DNA from 2 places in the Halobacillus ihumii genome. Region 2 is predicted to be linked to the other one. Evidence: riboswitches for the same ligand, from Rfam matches in the RefSeq annotation. Region 2 holds a riboswitch; the other holds the start of a gene.
The links. A riboswitch is a leader RNA that binds a small molecule or an ion and turns the genes downstream of it on or off. The one in region 2 is predicted to bind lysine.
Positions count from the first base shown of each region.

Region 1: it holds a riboswitch for lysine, as region 2 does, so the genes downstream of both, G6R08_RS03750 (Na+/H+ antiporter NhaC family protein) here and dapA (4-hydroxy-tetrahydrodipicolinate synthase) in region 2, are expected to answer to the same signal.

Region 1 covers NZ_CACVAO010000001.1:699,489-703,392, reverse strand. The annotation lists gene G6R08_RS03760 (bifunctional metallophosphatase/5'-nucleotidase) at 1-1,105, shown strand, start outside; gene yunB (sporulation protein YunB) at 1,197-1,955, shown strand; lysine riboswitch at 2,010-2,194, shown strand; gene G6R08_RS03750 (Na+/H+ antiporter NhaC family protein) at 2,354-3,904, shown strand, end outside.
Region 2 covers NZ_CACVAO010000001.1:1,980,678-1,984,581, reverse strand. The annotation lists gene fdhD (formate dehydrogenase accessory sulfurtransferase FdhD) at 1-726, opposite strand, end outside; gene G6R08_RS09845 (divergent PAP2 family protein) at 791-1,258, opposite strand; gene dapA (4-hydroxy-tetrahydrodipicolinate synthase) at 1,478-2,365, opposite strand; lysine riboswitch at 2,489-2,667, opposite strand; partial or broken gene G6R08_RS22455 (hypothetical protein) at 2,874-3,029, opposite strand; gene G6R08_RS22450 (vitamin K epoxide reductase family protein) at 3,148-3,567, opposite strand; gene G6R08_RS09825 (TlpA family protein disulfide reductase) at 3,567-3,904, opposite strand, start outside.

The DNA.
Region 1 (3,904 bases), 1.3 Mb from region 2:
TTGTGCTAATCTAAAATCTCAAAAAACTGCTCAGCCTCATTGGTTGAAACCCTACAAAGTAGTCCAATCCAAACACGGGGTCAAGATCGGAGTGATAGGGCTTACGGCTCCTTTTGAGACCTTTTACAGGCTGCTTGGCTGGTCAATTGCTTCGCCTTTTGATGTATTAGATCAGCTCTTGGAAGAGGTTCAAGAACAAGCTGATATCGTCGTCCTTCTCTCTCACTTAGGCATGTATGATGATGAAGAGATCGCCAAACGTTATCGAGGAATTGATGTAATTATCGGAGGTCACACGCACCACCTCTTTCAAAACGGTGAGATAACAAATGAGTCTATATTAACAGCCGTCGGCAAACACGGTACCCATTTAGGTGAAGTGCTAATTGAGTGGGATCATGGGACACAGTCGATAACTAACAAAGAAGCTTACGCCGTGCCTACAGAAAATATGAAAAAAGATAACATGGTGACAAACCAGGTCGAAGATAAGAGGCGCCATGCGCTTGAACATCTTCAGACCCCTCTAGCCAGCATTGAGCAGCCGTTAAAGATTGCCTGGTTTAAGGAAACACCGCTTATGAAACAATTTACCGAAGAAATGCAAAACTGGACTAATGCAGATCTTGCTATGTTGAATTCCGGTGTATTATTGGATCATATTCATTCTGGAGTAATTACCTTGGAGGACATTCATAGAATTTGCCCTCACCCCATGAATCCATGCAAAGTTGAACTTTTTGGTGATGAGCTGCTGGAAGTGATTCGAGTCGCTCATACAAAAAAATTCACGGAAATTCGCCTAAAGGGTTTAGGTTTTAGAGGAGAAGTGATCGGTAAAATGGTGTTTTCAGGAGTAGAGATTGACACGGAAGAAGGATCTGATGGTGAAATTCATGTCCGTGACGTTCGTATGAATGGAAAGGCCATTGATAAGAAGAGGGCGTATTCATTGGGCACTGCTGACACCTTTACGTTTGGCAGACTTTTTCCTGAAATCGCCTATGCTAAAAATAAAAAATATTACATGCCAGAGCTGCTGCGCGATGTTCTTGCCCAGTCTCTCCGTTCATCGTGTAAAGAGGAACGGAGTACTCACTTCTAATTTGAATGATGGTAAAATGTGAAACAACTTTATAACTGGATGCTTAAACCCCTCCTCACCGACATATAGATAGTGCAGGAGGGGTTGTTCTATGAAAAAAAAGAAAGCAAATCCACCCTCAATTGGGAAGAGGATTCTTATTACTTTTATTTGTTTCCTGATTATTACCGGTTCGTGCCTATGGTTAATTGACAGAGGGATTACACCAGCAATCCAGGATATCGCAAATACGAAAGCTCATCAATTGGCGAGGGTTGCTATTAACGAAGCAGTGAGCAGGCAAATCTCTGAGGGTATAGATTACGACGACCTGGTGGAGATTGAAAAAGATAATGAAGGAAACATAGTTTCGATGGGATGGAATTCTCTCGTTGTAAACAAAGCTTTAAGGGACACCACTATGAGAGTACAGCATTTCCTTAGACGAATGGAACAAAACGATCTGCCCATGGATGTAACATTAAAAGCGGATCTTGAGCCGCAAGAAGGAGATCCAAGTGTAGAACCAGTGACTTTAATTCGAGTGCCAATCGGGCTGGCAACAAATAACACACTTCTATCAAACTTGGGCCCAAAGGTACCAGTCCAGTTGCAGGTTATTGGAGATGTTCAAACACAATTTAAAAATGAAATTACCGAATATGGAATTAACTCTGCACATTTTCAACTGTGGATTCATTATAAAGTTAGCTTGAGAGTGGTCATCCCATTTTCTTCAGAACCTACAGTAGTAACCAATAAAATTCCGATAGATACTCGCATGGTTATGGGTGAAGTACCTGAATTTTATAATGAAGATGGTAACAATGAGTCTCCGACGTTCTCCATCCCAATGGACCCCTTGCAATAAAGGAAGGTTCCTGATAAACTATGTGGGAACTGAATATGCGTGACCTTATCAGATCGGTGAGGTAGAGGCGCAGACTTTATTAGTATTCTGTGGGAGCATGACAACGAAGATCACACGAAGAAAGGGGAGTCCTGCCGAAGTTTATTGCAGCTGTCAATCTGCTTTAATCTGGTGTATATCTAAACAAGAAATACACTCTCATGCATGCTTTTATTGGTGTATGGGGCGCTACTGATCGAAATGGAGGATAATCAAGTTGCTAACAAGGCAATGATAGATTATTTTCTATCATTGTCTTTTTTGTGTTTTAATTGCTCTTTTACATTCCTCAATTTTTATCTCCAGTAGAATCCCGCAGTCACCGAATAACCATCTTAAGTTAAACGGAGGGGACGATTTTGGAAGGAACGATTTACTCACTAATTCCACCATTACTAATGCTTGTGCTTGTGATTGCAACGAGAAAGGTTATTTTATCATTAGCTGCAGGCATTCTTGTTGGGGCGTTTATGCTGACACAGTTAAATATAATGGAAGGAATACAAACGATTTGGAGCGTTTTCGCTTCGATTTTCTACAGCGAAGGAACCCTTAATACAGGAAATATTTATTTGTTGGCCTTTTTACTATTACTCGGAGTTGCCACAGCTTTTATGACAGCTTCCGGCAGTAGCAGAGCTTTTGGTAAATGGGCTGTAAACCGTATTACAACGCGAAGAGGGGCAAAGCTTGTACCTGTTTTGCTAGGAATAATTATTTTTATCGATGACTATTTTAACGCCCTTGCGGTAGGACAGGTAGCCAGGCCTGTTACAGACCGTCACAAGATTTCCAGGGCCAAATTGGCCTATTATATAGACTCCACTTCGGCACCGGTAACCGTTATTTCCCCCATTTCAAGCTGGGGCGCTTATATTATCGGTACAATAGGAAGCATCTTAGCTGCAAACGAAATTGCAGATTATCAAGCGTTCGAAGCTTTTGTCAGAATGATTCCTTATAACTTTTATGTGTTTGCGGCATTGCTTCTTGTTTTCCTAACCGTTTTTATGAAAGTAGACATTGGACCGATGCGTACTCATGAAAAAAGAGCGGTCCAAACAGGTGAACTCATTGACCCTGATAAGAAAAATGATGTTCCTGGAGACTTAAATGAGGAGTTTCAAGATCATAACCATGGAAAAATATCTCATCTCGTCTGGCCGATCACGGTGTTAATCGTGGGTACAGTTCTCTCCATGGTGATAACCGGAATAAGGAATTCATCAGAATCCGTGAACTTATTAAGTATATTTGCTAATACAAATGTGAATATTTCATTATTTATTGGTGGGTTATTATCGGTACTTTTAGCTGTAGCACTTTACTTTAAACAGCCTGAACCTAAATCAAGCATGAACCACGTATTTGTGGAAGGGATAAAAGCAATGCTGCCAGCTGTATATATCCTTCTTTTCGCCTGGATGATCGGAGACATCATCAATCAGCTTGGTACAGGTGAGTATCTGGTTGGTTTTGTGAACCAGGCATCGATTAATGTAGCTTTATTGCCGTTTCTATTCTTTATAGTTGCAGGATTCATGGCGTTAGCTACAGGAACGTCGTGGGGAACCTTTGGAATTATGCTGCCTATAGCAGGCCAAGTTGCTGCAGGAATTGACGTAAGTATAGTACTGCCTGCTTTATCAGCGGTGCTGGCAGGCTCTGTATTTGGAGACCATTGCTCTCCTATTTCGGACACAACCATCCTTTCATCAACCGGTGCTGGCTCCAATCATATTGATCATGTACTTACACAATTACCTTATGCCTTTATGGCAGCCTTTGCTGCTGGAGTTGGCTATTTATTGTTAGGTTTCACAGGACAATTGGTATGGGCATTCATAATTACAATTATCATCACCGCTGTAATAGCCGCTATTGTCCATTTCTATTTATCAAAAGACTAT
Region 2 (3,904 bases):
GACCGTTGTAATATTGAGGTCATCCGCGAGTTGAATGGCAAGATCAGTTGGAGCAGATTTTGATAAAACAACACCTACTCCAATTTTAGCTGCCTTTATGAGGATTTCTGATGAGATCCTTCCACTGAAGACAATTACTTTATCCCTGACTGGTATTTTGTTCAGAAGACTATACCCGTATAATTTATCAATTGCATTATGTCTTCCGATATCAGCACGCCCTGCTAAGATCTCAGAAGGGGTACAAAGGGCGGCATTATGTACACCGCCGGTATTTTTAAAAACAAGACTATTTTTCTGCATCATCCTCATGAGATTCAAGCAATCTTCGGGTTTGAGTCTAGTCTTAGCCATTGATGTTTTTGCAGTTCGAACATCATTTTGAAAATAAAATTGTCTGCTTTTCCCGCAACAGGAGCCAATGAAACGTTTTGAATGCTGCTGGTCCGTCTTAATTTTAGATTTCAAAGTGACATAGGCAAAGCCACTGCTCTCATCAATCATGAGGTCTGTAACGTCATCTCTAAATAAGATGGCTCCTTCAGACGCTAAAAAGCCAATAATAAGTTCTTCCAGATGAGTTGGCGTGCAAACCATCGTGGCAAACTCCTCACCGTTAATATGAATGGTAAAGGGAAATTCAGTTACAATCTCATCCTCTACCTCTTGTAACTGCCCATTTTTATATGTAACGATGGTTCGTTTTTGGCTCATATGTTGAACCATATTATTCACATCCTATTTATCGTCATTCGTTCAGGATCAAAAACTATCATCAAAGTTGTGATAGCTATTCTCCTCTTTTGTCTTCTACTTTTGCTGACATTAATCCAAGCAGGATACCAAACAATCCACCTGCTAGAACTTCGGCCGGCTGATGCCCTAGAACTTCTTTTAATTCATGTTCCTGCTTTACATATTCTAAGCTGGGAAAATCACCAGAAATGGCTTCGAAGTGATCTTCGAGGTCGTTTACAAGCTGCGCAATCTCACCAGTATGGCGTCTAATTCCCTGGGCATCATACATGACGATTGATCCGAACACAACTGCTAAGGCGGTTTCGATATGTCTCGTTCCGCGATTGGCAGCTACATAAGTAGCGAGTGAGGCAACCCCTGCAGAGTGGGAACTTGGCATGCCGCCGGTTTGAAAGATCGGTTTCCACTCCCACTTCCCCGTTACGCTTTTATGTGTAAGTATTTTGAGCCCTTGTGCGATCCCAATTGCTGATAAAGCTGTTACAATTCCACGGTTCACCACAGATCTCCTCCGTTTGCTTTTTCGATTACGTTACTACTCTACTATGATTCATACCCTTATGAGCAGATTTTATTCTACCTCTTGAAAAATTCAAGTTCGTTAATCTTCATCTAGGACTATGACATGCCAAAAGTAAGTGGTGAGTAGAATACTTTAAAACTTGGCAGTAGAAAAAAGTTCACATTAAGATTATCCTAATGTGAACCTTTTGCCGTGTCAGCCAACGGCTTCAATTTTGTTAGGCGGCATTATTCTTTGAAGAGTATCTCTTTCTTCCTTGGTTAATGGTAGCATTGGTAAACGTACATCACCCACATTAATCCCTCTTATAGATAAAGCGGCTTTTACTGGGGATGGACTAGGTGCTGCAAATAATGCGTTCATAACGGGCAGCAGGTTGCGGTGAGTCGCAGCTGCATCTTTTACATGGCCGTTAAAGAAGTTTGTCACCATACCCTGCATTTCATTGCCAATAATATGAGAAGCAACTGACACAATTCCTGCTCCGCCGATGGATAAAACAGGTAATGTCATGCCATCATCACCGCTGTATACCGAAAAATCATCGGAAGCATGACTAATGATCTCTGAAACGGCATCTAAATCACCGCTTGACTCTTTAACTGATACAATATTGTCAATTTTGCTTAGGCGAACGATCGTCTCAGAAGCCATGTTTACAACACTTCTCCCTGGAATGTTATAAAGCATAATAGGTAACGAAGTAGATTGAGCAATAGCCTGGAAGTGCTGGAACAAACCTTCCTGTGATGGCTTGTTGTAATAAGGGGTCACAAGCATAATGCCATCGACTCCTGTTTCCTCCGCTTGTTTTGTTAAACGGATCGAAGCATTTGTGTTATTTGATCCCGTTCCGGCGATGACGGGAGCTCTCCCATCGACCACCTGAACAACAAATTTAAATAAGCTCAACTTCTCTTCTGTTGTTAAAGTAGGAGACTCACCAGTTGTACCTGCTATCACTAATCCGTCAGATCCATTCGTTAGTAGATGGTTTACTAAAGCTCTCGTTGCGTTAAAATCAATTTCCCCGTTTTGGTCAAATGGGGTAACCATAGCGGTTAGTACTTGGCCAAAATTCATACTGTCACACCCTTTTTATAAATTTAGAAATATTGTGGTGTTGGGCCATTTGGTCGTAAACACAAAAAAACAACAACGAGGGTTCGCTGTTGCCGTAGAAACACATTTAGAAAAGTCGTTCCTGCGTAAGATAGCCCTCCATATAGTTTCCTATATGACAGTCCTGCATTTATTAAATAACAGAACCAGCTTCCTGAACATGAGATTCCTTCCGCTTCGGCAAATTCCCCTTTCCACAACCTTCCTAGGGTCTCATGCCCCTCACATTGCATACTAATGGTCTTTGCACCTCTATCCTTACTTCAAATGATATTGAAATAAGAAAATATTTAATTGAATGTACTATAACAAAATTTGCTTTTGACTACAAGGATATACAGAAATTTTTTTATAAAAAAGGGTGAAGGCTGCATTTAATTATGGTAGGTGCGTTGCCCCATTTTACATGAAGGAGTCCTCCAGCTTTTCTTTGAGGCCAGGTTAGATATCGTTGTATTAGAATTACTCTTTATTTTGTACACCACTTCTCCACGACCAAAATAATTGATATGATCGCATACGTCACATACCTGTTTGCTGCTAGCAGGACCCCGAAGACAATTTCAACAGTGGCGACCGCGTACATAACTGTGATGGGTCTGGGAATGCCCAAATTGACGAAATAATTTCCTAAACCTACACCCGATAATTTTCATCAGTCCTGACTTAATGAAAATAAAAACAATTGAAATTCACTTTTGAACTGAGTTGAAAAACCTTCATTCATCCCATTTGATCGCAGATTATGCCCCTCCAGCGATTGATGAAGTCTGCTGCCGAAAAATGATAATAGTGGCAATAATCACTAACAGAAAAGAGATAACACACCAAAAACAAAGCGCCTGTATAATAAAAACCTCAAGATATGTGAGGTAGATAGAAAAGAGCAAACCTGATATCAAAACAATTTTAGGAATAATGATAAGGTGGCTATACCGTATTAAGAACGTTGAAATAAATAACGTTGTGTAAAAAACTAATCCTAGAATCGGTAATGGTATCCCTGCTATACTTGCATACTGACTATCATTTACTTTTACACAGTCTCCGATGGGACAGAAAAAACTGCTCGACAAATGAGCTAACAAAAGATACATAGAAACCAATAAACCGATGATTGAAATAGTTTGCAATAAAAACACGCTTACACTTCTTTTTAACATCAAGAAGCATCACCTAAAAGATCCTCTAGCTGTTTTTCATCATAACCGTTGAGTCTTTGAGCCACCTTTCCATCTTCATCAACTAAATAGAATACTGGGAAAGTCTTGAAATTCAGTTCTTCTTTGATATCTTCGCTGGCAGAAATGATTGGAAAGGTAAAGTTGTGATTCTTTTTGACTTTAGCATATTCAGTCTGTTCGCCTTCACCGATCATCACAAAGGGTGTTTCAGGAAAGTTCTTATCTAACTTTTCAAGAGTTTGATATGATTCCTTGCAGACATCACAATCAACACGACCAATCATTACTACAAACTTACTTCCTAGATATTCGTCTA